2 regions of the Paenibacillus sp. FSL E2-8871 genome follow, and region 2 is predicted to be linked to the other one. Evidence: a T-box and tRNA genes for the amino acid it is inferred to sense, from the RefSeq annotation. Region 2 holds a T-box; the other holds one or more tRNA genes.
What was found. The T-box of region 2 lies ahead of trpS (tryptophan--tRNA ligase). A T-box ahead of a tRNA ligase gene usually reads a tRNA of that ligase, here a tRNA-Trp.
Positions count from the first base shown of each region.

Region 1: it has a tRNA-Trp gene. The T-box ahead of trpS (tryptophan--tRNA ligase) is inferred to sense a tRNA for this amino acid. The anticodon was not compared.

Region 1 covers NZ_JBBOBV010000001.1:3,719,829-3,727,373, reverse strand. The annotation lists rRNA gene NYE25_RS16930 (16S ribosomal RNA) at 1-724, shown strand, start outside; rRNA gene NYE25_RS16925 (23S ribosomal RNA) at 986-3,913, shown strand; tRNA gene NYE25_RS16920 (tRNA-Asn) at 3,974-4,049, shown strand; tRNA gene NYE25_RS16915 (tRNA-Ser) at 4,053-4,145, shown strand; tRNA gene NYE25_RS16910 (tRNA-Glu) at 4,163-4,237, shown strand; tRNA gene NYE25_RS16905 (tRNA-Val) at 4,293-4,368, shown strand; tRNA gene NYE25_RS16900 (tRNA-Met) at 4,386-4,462, shown strand; tRNA gene NYE25_RS16895 (tRNA-Asp) at 4,489-4,566, shown strand; tRNA gene NYE25_RS16890 (tRNA-Phe) at 4,574-4,649, shown strand; tRNA gene NYE25_RS16885 (tRNA-Thr) at 4,670-4,745, shown strand; tRNA gene NYE25_RS16880 (tRNA-Tyr) at 4,751-4,836, shown strand; tRNA gene NYE25_RS16875 (tRNA-Trp) at 4,845-4,918, shown strand; tRNA gene NYE25_RS16870 (tRNA-His) at 4,955-5,030, shown strand; tRNA gene NYE25_RS16865 (tRNA-His) at 5,071-5,143, shown strand; tRNA gene NYE25_RS16860 (tRNA-Gln) at 5,165-5,239, shown strand; tRNA gene NYE25_RS16855 (tRNA-Gly) at 5,246-5,320, shown strand; tRNA gene NYE25_RS16850 (tRNA-Cys) at 5,333-5,406, shown strand; tRNA gene NYE25_RS16845 (tRNA-Leu) at 5,421-5,499, shown strand; gene NYE25_RS16840 (AraC family transcriptional regulator) at 5,633-6,382, opposite strand; gene NYE25_RS16835 (BMP family ABC transporter substrate-binding protein) at 6,711-7,545, shown strand, end outside.
Region 2 covers NZ_JBBOBV010000001.1:578,464-586,008, forward strand. The annotation lists gene NYE25_RS02665 (serine hydrolase domain-containing protein) at 1-949, opposite strand, end outside; gene NYE25_RS02670 (VanZ family protein) at 1,036-2,172, opposite strand; gene NYE25_RS02675 (hypothetical protein) at 2,322-2,669, shown strand; gene NYE25_RS02680 (aminopeptidase) at 2,836-4,068, shown strand; gene trpS (tryptophan--tRNA ligase) at 4,249-5,256, opposite strand; T-box leader at 5,359-5,642, opposite strand; gene NYE25_RS02690 (hypothetical protein) at 5,846-6,271, shown strand; gene NYE25_RS02695 (winged helix-turn-helix transcriptional regulator) at 6,328-6,696, opposite strand; gene NYE25_RS02700 (sigma-70 family RNA polymerase sigma factor) at 6,921-7,457, shown strand; gene NYE25_RS02705 (DUF4179 domain-containing protein) at 7,450-7,545, shown strand, end outside.

The sequences.
Region 1 (7,545 bases), 3.1 Mb from region 2:
TGCTAGGTGTTAGGGGTTTCGATACCCTTGGTGCCGAAGTTAACACAGTAAGCACTCCGCCTGGGGAGTACGGTCGCAAGACTGAAACTCAAAGGAATTGACGGGGACCCGCACAAGCAGTGGAGTATGTGGTTTAATTCGAAGCAACGCGAAGAACCTTACCAGGTCTTGACATCCCTCTGAATCCACTAGAGATAGTGGCGGCCTTCGGGACAGAGGAGACAGGTGGTGCATGGTTGTCGTCAGCTCGTGTCGTGAGATGTTGGGTTAAGTCCCGCAACGAGCGCAACCCTTAACTTTAGTTGCCAGCAGGTAAGGCTGGGCACTCTAGAGTGACTGCCGGTGACAAACCGGAGGAAGGTGGGGATGACGTCAAATCATCATGCCCCTTATGACCTGGGCTACACACGTACTACAATGGCCGGTACAACGGGAAGCGAAACCGCGAGGTGAAGCCAATCCCATCAAAGCCGGTCTCAGTTCGGATTGCAGGCTGCAACTCGCCTGCATGAAGTCGGAATTGCTAGTAATCGCGGATCAGCATGCCGCGGTGAATACGTTCCCGGGTCTTGTACACACCGCCCGTCACACCACGAGAGTTTACAACACCCGAAGTCGGTGGGGTAACCCGCAAGGGAGCCAGCCGCCGAAGGTGGGGTAGATGATTGGGGTGAAGTCGTAACAAGGTAGCCGTATCGGAAGGTGCGGCTGGATCACCTCCTTTCTATGGAGAATCGTCTTCTGCAATGAAGACATTCAAATCGGAAGTTAAACTTCCAAATCTCAGGTTTAGGCCTGTTACTCACTCGTTGCTCAGTTTTGAGAGTTTAAGCTCTCAGTAAGACTTGATCCTTGAAAACTGGATACCGAAACGAATTTGCGTTTTAGAACATCTTTTAGCAACTTGTGCAAACAAGTAAATGTTATTAGTGAGATGATTCCAAAGAGAATGTCATTGTATGATATTTTCCTGCGGAAAAATCAAGGTTAAGCTAATAAGAGCACACGGAGGATGCCTAGGCGCCAGGAGCCGACGAAGGACGTGGCGAACAACGAAACTGCCTCGGGGAGCTGTAAGCAAGCTTTGATCCGGGGGTGTCCGAATGGGGAAACCCAGCTGTGGTAATTCGCAGTTACTCATCTCTGAACACATAGGAGATGTAGAGGCAGACCAGGGGAACTGAAACATCTAAGTACCCTGAGGAAGAGAAAACAATAGTGATTCCGTCAGTAGCGGCGAGCGAACGCGGAACAGCCTAAACCTAAGAGCTTGCTCTTAGGGGTTGTGGGACGTCTCACATGGAGTTACAAAGGAATATGGTAGGCGAAGAGGTCTGGAAAGGCCCGCGATAGAGGTAAAAGCCCTGTAACCTAAACTGTGTTCTCTCCGAGACGGATCCCGAGTAGTGCGGGGCACGTGAAACCCCGTATGAATCCAGCAGGACCATCTGCTAAGGCTAAATACTACCTGGCGACCGATAGTGAAACAGTACCGTGAGGGAAAGGTGAAAAGCACCCCGGAAGGGGAGTGAAATAGAACCTGAAACCGTGTGCTTACAAAAAGTCAGAGCCCTATTAATGGGTGATGGCGTGCCTTTTGTAGAATGAACCGGCGAGTTACGTTTAACATGCAAGGTTAAGTCGAGAAGACGGAGCCGCAGCGAAAGCGAGTCTGAATAGGGCGAATGAGTATGTGGACGTAGACCCGAAACCGTGTGATCTACCCCTGTCCAGGGTGAAGGTGCGGTAACACGCACTGGAGGCCCGAACCCACGCATGTTGAAAAATGCGGGGATGAGGTGGGGGTAGCGGAGAAATTCCAATCGAACTCGGAGATAGCTGGTTCTCCCCGAAATAGCTTTAGGGCTAGCCTCGGTATAAGAGTAGTGGAGGTAGAGCACTGATTGGGTGCGGGGTCCGCAAGGATTACCAAGCTCAGTCAAACTCCGAATGCCATATACTTATTGCCGGGAGTCAGACAGTGAGTGCTAAGATCCATTGTCAAAAGGGAAACAGCCCAGACCATCAGCTAAGGTCCCCAAGTGTGTGTTAAGTGGGAAAGGATGTGGAGTTGCACAGACAACCAGGATGTTGGCTTAGAAGCAGCCACCATTGAAAGAGTGCGTAATAGCTCACTGGTCGAGTGACTCTGCGCCGAAAATGTAACGGGGCTAAACACACCACCGAAGCTATGGCTAGATACTATGTATCTGGGGTAGGGGAGCGTTGTATGTGGGTTGAAGGTGTACCGTAAGGAGCGCTGGACAGCATACAAGTGAGAATGCCGGTATGAGTAACGAAAAGATCAGTGAGAATCTGATCCGCCGAAAGCCCAAGGTTTCCTGAGGAAGGCTCGTCCGCTCAGGGTAAGTCGGGACCTAAGGCGAGGCCGAAAGGCGTAGTCGAAGGACAACAGTTTGAAATTACTGTACCACCGTAATCCGCTATGAGCGATGGGGTGACGCAGGAGGGTAGTGACGCGGACTGATGGATATGTCCGTCTAAGCAGTGAGGCTGATGTGTAGGCAAATCCGCACATCGTTAAGGCTGGGCTGTGATGGGGAGCGAAAATTACAGTAGCGAAGGTCATGATCTCACACTGCCAAGAAAAGCCTCTAGCCAGGAGAAGGTGCCCGTACCGCAAACCGACACAGGTAGGCGAGAAGAGAATTCTAAGGCGCGCGGAAGAACTCTCGTTAAGGAACTCGGCAAAATGACCCCGTAACTTCGGGAGAAGGGGTGCCCCGGTAGTGTGAATAGCACGAGGGGGCCGCAGTGAAAAGGCCCAAGCGACTGTTTAGCAAAAACACAGGTCTGTGCGAAGCCGCAAGGCGAAGTATACGGGCTGACGCCTGCCCGGTGCTGGAAGGTTAAGGGGAGTGGTTAGGGGTAACCCGAAGCTATGAACCGAAGCCCCAGTAAACGGCGGCCGTAACTATAACGGTCCTAAGGTAGCGAAATTCCTTGTCAGGTAAATTCTGACCCGCACGAATGGCGTAACGACTTGGGCGCTGTCTCAACGAGAGATCCGGTGAAATTTTAATACCTGTGAAGATGCAGGTTACCCGCGACAAGACGGAAAGACCCCATGGAGCTTTACTGCAGCTTGATATTGAATTTGGGTACGATCTGTACAGGATAGGTGGGAGCCGTAGAAATCGGAGCGCAAGCTTCGGTGGAGGCGCCGTTGGGATACCACCCTGATCGTATCTAGGTTCTAACCTAGTACCCTAATCGGGTACGGGGACCGTGTCAGGCGGGCAGTTTGACTGGGGCGGTCGCCTCCTAAAGAGTAACGGAGGCGTTCCAAGGTTCCCTCAGAATGGTTGGAAATCATTCGAAGAGTGCAAAGGCATAAGGGAGCTTGACTGCGAGACCTACAAGTCGAGCAGGGACGAAAGTCGGACTTAGTGATCCGGTGGTACCGCATGGAAGGGCCATCGCTCAACGGATAAAAGCTACCCTGGGGATAACAGGCTTATCTCCCCCAAGAGTCCACATCGACGGGGAGGTTTGGCACCTCGATGTCGGCTCATCGCATCCTGGGGCTGAAGTAGGTCCCAAGGGTTGGGCTGTTCGCCCATTAAAGCGGTACGCGAGCTGGGTTCAGAACGTCGTGAGACAGTTCGGTCCCTATCTGTCGTGGGCGCAGGAAATTTGAGAGGAGCTGTCCTTAGTACGAGAGGACCGGGATGGACGTACCGCTGGTGCACCAGTTGTTTCGCCAGAAGCATGGCTGGGTAGCTACGTACGGACGGGATAAGCGCTGAAAGCATCTAAGCGTGAAGCCCCCCTCAAGATGAGATTTCCCAATTAGTAAGACCCCTTGAAGACGACGAGGTAGATAGGTTGGAGGTGGAAGTGCAGTAATGCATGGAGCTGACCAATACTAATCGGTCGAGGGCTTATCCTATACTTAAGACGCAAATTCAATTCGGATTCAGTTTTCAGGCATCAAGCCTGGTATGAATATTCCCTGATAGCTCAGTTGGTAGAGCACTCGACTGTTAATCGAGTTGTCACAGGTTCGAGTCCTGTTCGGGGAGCCATATGGAGAGGTGTCCGAGTTTGGCCGAAGGAGCACGATTGGAAATCGTGTAGGCGCCACAAGCGTCTCGAGGGTTCGAATCCCTCTCTCTCCGCCACAAATTTTACTTAGTATGGCCCGTTGGTCAAGGGGTTAAGACACCTCCCTTTCACGGAGGTAACATGGGTTCGAATCCCATACGGGTCACCAAATTTTCACTTGATTTTACATAGTGGACTTTGGTACAATAACAATTGTTGTTTACGGAGGCTTAGCTCAGCTGGGAGAGCATCTGCCTTACAAGCAGAGGGTCGGGGGTTCGATCCCCTCAGCCTCCACCATATTCATTTAAGAACGACGCGGGGTGGAGCAGCCCGGTAGCTCGTCGGGCTCATAACCCGAAGGCCGCAGGTTCAAATCCTGCCCCCGCAACCAATTTTCATCAAGTAATTATATATTTTGGAACCGTGGTGTAGTTGGCCTAACATGCCTGCCTGTCACGCAGGAGATCGCGAGTTCGAATCTCGTCGGTTCCGCCATTTTCTTGGCTCGATAGCTCAGTCGGTAGAGCAGAGGACTGAAAATCCTCGTGTCGGCGGTTCGAATCCGTCTCGAGCCACCATATAGTATACAACTTAATATGCCGGTGTAGCTCAATTGGTAGAGCAACTGACTTGTAATCAGTAGGTTGGGGGTTCAAGTCCTCTCGCCGGCACCATCTTTGGGGGATTAGCGAAGTGGCCAAACGCATCAGACTGTAAATCTGCTCACGTACGTGTTCGGTGGTTCGAATCCATCATCCCCCACCATTTTTTTTAGGGGCATAGTTTAAAGGTAGAACAACGGTCTCCAAAACCGTTGGTGTGGGTTCAATTCCTGCTGCCCCTGCCAATCTTTATCTAAAGTCTTTCTCTAAAGTTTAATATGGCGGTCGTGGCGAAGGGGTTAACGCACCGGTTTGTGGATCCGGCATTCGTGGGTTCAAGTCCCATCGGTCGCCCCATTTACTTTAAGAAGAACAGCAACAATATTAGTTTAATATGGCGATTGTGGCGAAGTGGTTAACGCACCGGATTGTGGTTCCGGCATTCGTGGGTTCGAGACCCATCAGTCGCCCCTTTTATTTTAAAATGTTATTGGGGATTAGCCAAGCGGTAAGGCAACGGACTTTGACTCCGTCACGCATAGGTTCAAATCCTATATCCCCAGCCATTTTATGCGGACGTGGCTCAGCGGTAGAGCATCGCCTTGCCAAGGCGAGGGTCGCGGGTTCGATTCCCGTCGTCCGCTCCAAAGTTTTCATATGGCGCCATAGCCAAGTGGTAAGGCAAAGCTCTGCAAAAGCTTTATCCCCAGTTCAAATCTGGGTGGCGCCTCCATTAAGTTCATATGTGCCGGCGTGGCGGAATGGCAGACGCGCTCGACTCAAAATCGAGAGGGAAACCGTGGAGGTTCGAGTCCTCTCGCCGGTATATCAAAAAGGTTTGTAAAGTCGCTTGTATAAGCAACTTTACAAACCTTTTTTCTTTGTCTTTGAGCTTTTATTCTTAAGCCGTTGAATTAGAGGCGTCTCTAATCAACGGCCTTTTTGTGTGGAGTGTTATTTTATTGACTGCTTAGTCGGAATGCTCGTGGGGTGAGACCAATTTCACGTTTAAACATATTGCAGAATTGGGCGTCATTCACAAACCCAGCAGCAGCTGATACTTCAGAGATATGCATTTGGGTATGTTGCAAGAGAGACTTTGCATAATCCAGACGTTTCAATAGTAGATAGCGCAGAGGTGAAGAACCGAATCGTTCTTTAAATAAATGGCGGAAACGATCATAGCTGTATCCAGACATCTCAGAAAGTGTTGCGACCGATAGCTTATGGCGGTAATGCTCATTCATATAGTTTAGAACATATTGGACTCTGTCTTCCGTTGGTGATTGAAACCCAGAGGCGCTAAGAAGCCGTATCAGATGAACAGTGATTTCGCTCATTTGAAGGTTCAATAGTTCAGAGAATCCATCTTGTTTGCGCGTAAACTCTGCTTTCATTCGAAGCAAGATCTGTAGAACAGTATGGTCTTTATCATCTTCATATACGCCTTGCAAATTCTCCATATTTGGGTGATTTGAATGGAAGCCTACAAATAGTATAGTAGCATCCTCGCGATGATTCTCGTCATGTTTATGATTGGGTGGTATCAGCGCGAATGAAGAAGAACGAAAATGATAACTTCGCGAACCTACATTGGTAGTTCCTAAGCCGTTTAAATAATAGACTAGTTCATAACATTCATGCTGGTGTGGTGGAATATAGGTATTAACCTCATGCGCTGCATTTACAATATATAGAACACGATCCATGATGAGCCTCCAATAATTATGTTTTAGCCGAATCGTACAAAATTATGACCGAAATCATATAATTATTTTCATTAATATTTGATATGATCGTATCAAGAAATCCGAAGATTAGCAACCTGACTGGCCATCTCGTTCGGAAATTAGTCGGATTAATCGTAAAAATGATAATTTTCTCTCTATTTTCGAGTGTATTCGTTAAAATCGTTAAAATTTTGACAATGTTACATGAAATATGAGAGTTTCCATCTAAATCGTGAAATATACAACGAACTAAGAAGGAGAACCTCTCAAATTACTAACCAACTATAAATAGGGGTGGAATAGAAAAATGAAAAAGAAAGTTCTTTCTTTGTTGTTACTAGTAGTAATGGTAATGGTCACAGCCTGTGGAAATAATACGTCGAGTAATGGATCTTCCGAGAATGCAGGATCTAACGCAGCTGAAGGTGGAGAAACAGGTTCAGGGGATAAACTCAAAGTTGTACTTCTGATTCCAGGAACGCTTGGAGATAAATCTTTCTTTGACTCTGCGAATAGCGGTTTGCAAAAGGTTAAGGATGAGCTGGGTGCAGAAACAAAAGTTGTAGAAATGGGTATCGATAAAACGAAATGGGAGCCTACGTTTAACGATATCGCCGCTGAGGACTGGGATGTTATTATTTCTGGCGGATCGGAAATTACAGAGATGTTTAATGCAACGGCTGAATTATATCCTGACAAAAAGTTCATTAACTATGATACCGATATAGATGAAGCACCAGAGAATATGTACAACATGTCTTATGCAACAAATGAAGTATCTTTTCTAGCAGGTGCTGTAGCGGCGCTAGCTACACAATCGGATATGGAAAATGCTAATCCTGAGAATGTGATCGGTTTTGTAGGCGGCATGGACATTCCAGGAATTAACGCTTTCTTGGTAGGCTACATTCAGGGCGCTCAATATGTTGATCCTGATGTGAAGGTCGCTGTATCATATGCTGGCGATTTCGTTAACCCGGCTAAAGGCAAGGAGCTTTCGCTGATTCAATATAACTCCGGTGTGGACGTTATTTTTAACGTGGCTGGGGGTACAGGTCTTGGGATCTTTGATGCAGCTAAGGAGAAGAAGAAATATGCTATCGGTGTAGACTCCGATCAGGCGATGTTGCTTAACGATACAG
Region 2 (7,545 bases):
ATAAATGCTCCCACACTGCATTCAAAATACCTTGAATACTATTTGAAGCGGCAGTAATAGCAATTACCGCATCCTGATCAGGAAGAACAACGCAGAGTTGTCCGAATGCGCCATCGGCGCGGTAGGCTCCGTGTTGGCATCTCCAGAATTGATAACCATATCCGAGCGCCCAGTCATGATCGCCTTCGCCATTGGAAATGTGTTTGGAAGTTGCCTCATTAATCCACTGTTCAGGCAGGATTCGTTGATTATTCCAGATCCCTTTTTGTAAGTAAAGCTGGCCGAATTTAGCGATATCCTCTGTGGTAATGCTTAAGCCAAATCCCCCCGTGTTAATTCCACGTGGACAAGACTGCCAAGTTGCTCCGTGAATACCGAGCGGAGCGAACAGACGCGGTTCTAGATATTCTAGCAGTGTTTGGCCAGTAACTCGTTGAAGGATCGCGGACAGCATGTAAGTGGCGCCGGTATTATATAGAAAATGTGTACCTGGTTGTTTCTCCACTGGGACTGAGAAGAAAGCTTTAACCCAATTCCCGTCTGCACTTTTATGAAGTGTGTCCATAGTATCCACGACATGCCCGGTACCCATCATCAATAGATGTCTGATTGTCATGTTGGATAGATTGTCAGTGTTAGTCGCAGGAGCCTCTTCAGGGAAGAAGGAGATAACTGCATCGTCGAGCGTAATTAGCTTTTCTGTAACCGCAAACCCTATTGCAGTTGAGGTGAAGCTTTTGCTAAGGGAAAATAGCATATGTGGAAGATCGGACTTATAAGGAGACCACCAGCCTTCAGAGACCACATACCCATGCCTAAGGAGCATAAAGCTATGCAGACCTAAGCTTTGCGTCTCTACTGCATCAATAAAGCTGGATATTGCGGCTGATGATATGCCCTGCTCTTCTGGAAGACTTCTAGACAACTGCAAGCTACTTGTAGTTTCCATTCATTCATCTCCTAAATTTTGAGAATCCTTGCCTTCCTATTTTATAATAAATTCCATTGTATAAATACTATATAAAATGAAGATTTTTAATCCTCTAAAGAGCTGCTGTTGGAGGCATCGGTATGCAATCTTTTCTCAGGCCATGAAATAACATGCGAGGTTCGGCTTAATTTCTCATAGATTAGCTGGTCATCTTTTTTGAATACCTTAATGATTAAATGAATAAAGAAAACTAAATCGACCAGTAGAACAATGAGGTAAGCGACCGTTCTCAATGGTGAAGATAGAAGCCCCGTCACATCAGAATCGATAACAATAGCGTGAAGTCCAAGTATTACCCAATATAACAGACCATATCGGATCATAAGCGCCCAGAAAGAAGCCCGATTACCTCTGTTCGTTACCCGAATACGTACAATCCATTTGCCTAAGGTCCGCCCACCAGTGAAAGCTGGAATCAGGATGAAGTACATCCCTGTTACAATCCAGAAAGCACTTTTTACATCGAATCCATAAAGTAGACCAAACCCAATGATCCACACCATACTATCGATGAAAAAAGCAATCCCTCTGCGGGTATAGGAGACTCTTTTGGCAGAACGATCGATATTCGAATCCAGTTGTTCTATTTGTGGCAGTAACCCGTTTATCCAGATAGCAATTCGGAATCCAAAGATCCCTCCCAGCGTGTTGGTAATAAGATCATCGACATCAAATAGACGGTAGGGATGATCAAAAAAGCCGTAGATGCCTGTAACCTGTGTGACCTCAAAAGATAACGAAAGTATGAAAGACAAGAGAATACACATTCCCCAGCGCGTTCGAAAATAGTAACCCAGAAACAATCCAAACGGCACGGTCAAAGCGATGTTAAATATCACCTGTAAAAAAGCAGGCTCACGCAGTAACGACCAATACGTTGAAATCTGATCAGGTATGATCTTAGAGCCATCTATAATATCTTGTATGAATTGAAGAGGGGCGAGCTGCATCATACTTCCCGAAGGTGCCATATTATGTCTTGAGGAAGGCATCGGAAGCAAAACAAGAAAATAAGCGTTCATCAGATAGAGCAGCAATAAGTATAGGATTAAAGCTCTAAGCTTATGGATGTAGCCGTGTCTACGGTATTGAACGATTAGAAAAGGGAGTGTGAAGATCAATGCCGCTATAGGAAACATCATAAAGGCATAAGAAATTGGGAAAAAGTAAGAATGAAACATAAGTCACCTGCCGAATCATTGTTTTTGTGGAATATTGTAGTCTGCTGCAAACTAGCGTTCCCGGCTCATTATAAAATTTTATGATAGGGAACTCAACTTATTTATTTAGCGCTTCCGGCATACATATGTCTATAGAGGAGCGTGAAGTGATGGAGAAAAAGGTACAGCAGTATTATCGACTGAAGCAAAAGCAAAAGGAAATTGAAAAAGAGTTAGCAGAGCTTCGGCAGGATATTCTAAGCTATTGTAGTGAGCAGGGGGCTACCGAGACTGAAATTGGAAGCTACAAAGTGAAGCTAGTGATGCAAAATCGCAAAGAATATGATGATCTCAAGTTATATGAAACCCTATCAGACCCCGAAGTGTGGCGTATGCTCTCCAAATCAGATCCCGCGAAGGTAGCAAGTTTGACCAAGCTTAACGTAATCTCTGAGGACAAGATAATGCATACCTATTCTTTAAAGACTGTAACGTTGCTGCAAGTGGATAAAAAATAAGGATTTACGTGAGCGGTTCCTTTCATGGGGACCGCTTTATTATATCGAATCGCAACTCTAAGCGTTTTGCGTTAAAATAAGAAATGAAGCTGACCGTCTGCTGTTAAGGAGCTCCGGTGCTTTGGTGCGACAGTAAAGCAACCATAGAGATGGAGGAAGAGAATTCATGAAAGATTTTGATGTCATGTTAGAGAAATATGCGAACCTGGTTGTAAAAGTAGGGGGAAATGTACAGCCTGGACAAGTTTTGATGGTGCATGCACCTATTGAAACGGTAGAGCTTACTCGCTTGATTGTAGGTAAAGCCTATGAAGCAGGTGCTAAATATGTAATTGTTGATTGGGACGATGAAGCGACTACACGTATTCGTTACGAAAAAGCCCCAGAAGATTCCTTCGATTACTATCCACAGTGGCAAGCAGAAATGATGGAGAAGTTTGCGGAAGAGAACGGCGCCATCTTACATATTAAAGTACCAGATCCGGAATTGTTCAATGGTATTGATTCTTCCAAAGTGTCAAGAGCAGTTAAAGCGGCAGCTGTTGCTCGCAAAAACTACTCCAAATATACTCGTAATAGCAAAATTAGCTGGTCTCTTGTTAAGGCTCCAACGCGCGCTTGGGCGAACAAGGTGTTCGCCGATCTCCCTGAGGAAGATCGAGTGGAAGCGATGTGGGAAGCGGTATTCCAGATGAATCGTGTAGGTAGCGAGGATCCAGTTGCCGCGTGGAGAGAACATATCGGTCAATTGAAAGAAAGTCAGGATAGAATGAACGCTAAGCGTTATAAAAGCCTGCATTACCGCGCTCCGGGAACGGATCTGCATGTGGAGCTTCCGGAAGGTCATCTATGGCGTGGCGGTGGCGGTGAGAATGATAAAGGTGTTTATTTCGTGGCAAATATGCCAACGGAAGAGATCTATTCCATGCCCCATCGTACTGGCGTGAACGGTACAGTAAGAAGCACGCTCCCACTTAATCTGAATGGACGTCTGGTAGAAGGCCTTTCATTCACTTTTAAAGATGGAAAAGTAGTAGCATATGAAGCTGAATCCGGACGTGAGCATCTGACTTCGCTGCTGGCAACGGATGAAGGTGCATCCTATTTAGGAGAAGTGGCTTTAGTGCAGCATGATTCTCCAATCTCTCGCTTGAAACGAATTTTCTACAATACAGGGATTGATGAGAATGCCTCCTGCCATTTCGCGTTGGGAAGTGCCTATCCTGTCAATATTGAAGGCGGCACAAAGCTTACGAATGAAGAGCTTGTCGCACGAGGTGCTAATGTAAGTTTAACGCATGTTGATTTCATGATTGGTTCGGCAGAACTGGATATTGATGGAGAACTTGCGGATGGCACGATTGAACCGGTATTCCGTAAAGGGAATTGGGTGCTGTAAGGAATACATTTAAGGTCGTAACCTCGCTTTAGGAGATTACGGCCTTTCCCTTTGCTAAAAAGATGTATGTTATAGAAAGTGTTTTTATTTAGAAGCGGAGATATCCATATTAAATAATATTTTCTTATAAAAACAGCCGGCGCTCTCTTCAATAGAGAGTCCGGCGTTTTTTTATTGCCCTTAGAGATCAGTTTTATTTGAAAAATAATTAAGGCCCATAGCCTCGCGTACTTCGGACATCGTTTCTTGAGCAATATCGCGGGCACGCTTAGTTCCGGATAATAAGATATCCTCAACAACCTTGGGTCTGGCAGCATAATAGGAGCGACGCTCACGCATTGGTTCAATTAGCTGGTCTAGAGCTGTAGTGATAAGCTGCTTACAGGCAGAACAGCTTATACTGCCACTTTCGCAGCTATCGTGAATTTCTGGGGCGCCATACGAACGAACAGCACGATGATAAGCATAAATGGGACAAATATCTGGATGCCCAGGATCATTTTTATGAACACGGGCTGGATCGGTTGTGGCTTTACGGATCTTGAAGGTGATCTCTTCTTTCGTAGAGTCCAGTTCGATAGCATTGCCTAGGCTTTTACTCATTTTAGCGTTGCCGTCTGTTCCTACTAGTCTTGGCGTCTCGCTGATAAGCGCTCTGGGCTCCACAAGGATAGGGCTGTACAGCTCGTTGAATCTACGTACGATTTTGCGGGTCAACTCCAGATGGGGAAGCTGGTCTTCTCCTACAGGAATAATCGTCGCTTTACAAAAGGTTATATCCGCAGCCTGGCTAACTGGATAACCTAGAAAACCATAATACAATTCATCTAAGCTGGAATTTTTCGATTCGGCTTTAATCGTGGGATTATGCCGTAAAGAATTCACAGTAACAAACATGGAGAATAGGACGGTCAGCTCAGCGATTTCAGGAACCATAGATTGAATAAATAGGGTTGCTTTATCTGGATTTATACCCGCCGATAAATAGTCCAGTGTGATTTCATTCAAGTTTTGACCAAGGTGTTGAGGCCGATCAAAGTGAGTCGTTAGGGCTTGAATATCTGCTAGAAATACAAAAGTATCATATTGCTCCTGTAGAGCCACTCGGTTCTGTAAACTGCCCACGTAATGGCCAAGGTGCAGCTTTCCAGTCACTCGATCTCCAGTTAATACACGTTTTTTTATCATTTGAATTCCTCCTGTTTTGTTGCTTCTGACTAACATTGAGTCGCCACCACCAGCCATCATCCATGGCCATCACCTCCTTTAAATGACAAAAAAACCTCATCCAATAAGGACGAAGTTGTCGTGGTACCACCTTAAATGATCGCGCAACCAGGTTTCGTTAGTATTACGATCTTCTCTTACCGGTACGGAGAAGGTCTGAGACAATCTCGATACAGGTCCCTTGATAACGGCGGGAAACCCGGCTTTCCCTACAACATCAGCTAAGATGGTTCGGAAGAGCAACTCTAAAGGCCATTCGATCAAGCGCTGGACACCGGTTCGCAGCAGCCACCGGCTCTCTGAAGTCCATGTTCGATTGTCTACTTACCCTTTGTCAGCGTTGTTCATGATATTTTGGTAATTGTAATTCTGATGAGTGAGTTTGTCAATGGTTGGAAATAAGTTGATGATAGACAGAGCATCTAGGTTTATATGATCTAGCAAAGTATCACTTAAATGTATATTATCATCAGCAATTAAGTCCAATCTATCATTGTTGATTCACAATATAATAATGTATAGCCTTGTAATTGGAATGGAGTGATGATAAATGGCGACAAATATAAGTTATGGTTCACAGGCAAAAATCCCCTTAGACCCGTTTAATACTGTTACAACGGTTGCAGGGATTCCTGGAGCTGGAGCGGGTCTAGCCACGGCGCAAGTAAATATTAGTCCGGCTAATCCGGCCTCTTTCTCCAGCAGAGTCGAGTTAAATGGTAGTTTTAGTCTTACTGCACTTGCTAATAGCCAATTTCTTGTTTTAATCCGACGTGCTGGAGTCGATATTTATAGCTCCTTTTTTCGTTTTACTACAACTACTGATATTCAATTAAATGTTCAGTGGGTTGATGGTCCTTATATTGGAATCCACAACTATGAATTGGTAATTCAGAATGATAGCAACTTGCCTATAAATCTATTTGGACCTATATCATTCACAGCAACTGCTATAGGTGGAGATGGCGTAATTTAAGTTATGGGACAGTTAAATCGATCTGATTTAACTGTCCTTTTTTCATGGGGTAAAATTTATTTATTTAAAATGTTGTCCTCTAAAACAGCATATTTATCGCCATATTGCTTAATGATATGTTGTTCTCCCCAATTACATAGAGAAGTCAAAATGTCGCTTAAACTATCACCATACTCACTAAGCTCATATTCCACTTTGGGTGGAACCTGATTGTATACGATCCGGTTGATAATTCCATCGGCCTCAAGTTCGCGTAGTTGCTGGGTTAACATTTTTTGAGTAATTCCGGGCATTAACTGTTTTAGTTCCGATGTTCGTTTTTTGCCATGAGTTAAATGACACAAAATTACGCATTTCCATTTTCCTCCAATTACTTCGAGTGTGGCCTCAACAGAAATATTGTATTTTTTCTTGATAGTTGTCATGATATCCTCCAATGTATAGGTACTTTTTAGTACCTATGGTACTTTTAAGTGCGTACTATTGATTATGTCCGATTTTACTAATCATAACATTTATCGTTCTTTTTTTATAGAATGTTATAATTTTAAGTGCTCAGTCCCAAAAAAGTTAATATAAATAAAAACCGTTTCTATACCCTCCCCGTCTTAATCTATGAGAGGTTTAGGAGAGGGGGCTAAGGAAGGATATGACGATGACTAATGCAGAAATGAAGAAGGTAACGATTCTTGATTCTAGGAGCGAGACGGATTTCTACGATTCTATATTGGTACATAGAGAACAACTATACAGTATAGCCTATAGCTACTTGCGTAACCGGAATGATGCGCTTGAAGCGATGCAGGAAATGACTTGCCGGGCCTGGATCAAAAGAAAAACATTAAAGGATCCAAAAGCGTTTAAATCATGGATCATTCGGATCCTGATTTATGTCTGTATAGATGAACAAAGACGTAGAAAGCGTTCTATGCCGCTTGTAGACGAGAGAATAGGAGAGCGGATTACGCACATTGGCCATCATCGGATGGAAATGCTGTGGGCACTCGAACAGGTTAAACCCAAGTATCGCCATGTGCTGCTGCTTAAATACTACAACGATATGACCTTACATGAGATTGCTAACATACTGGATAAACCTGAAGGAACGGTCAAGACATGGCAGCATAAAGGACTCAAGCAGTTAAGAACGATCATTAAGAATCGGGGTGATTGGAACCATGAGTAGTCAGGAGGAGCTTGCCATGTTAATCGATGCTGAACGGATCCCACAGGAGCAAAAAATGGAGAGTGCAGCCGCACAAATCTATGCCATT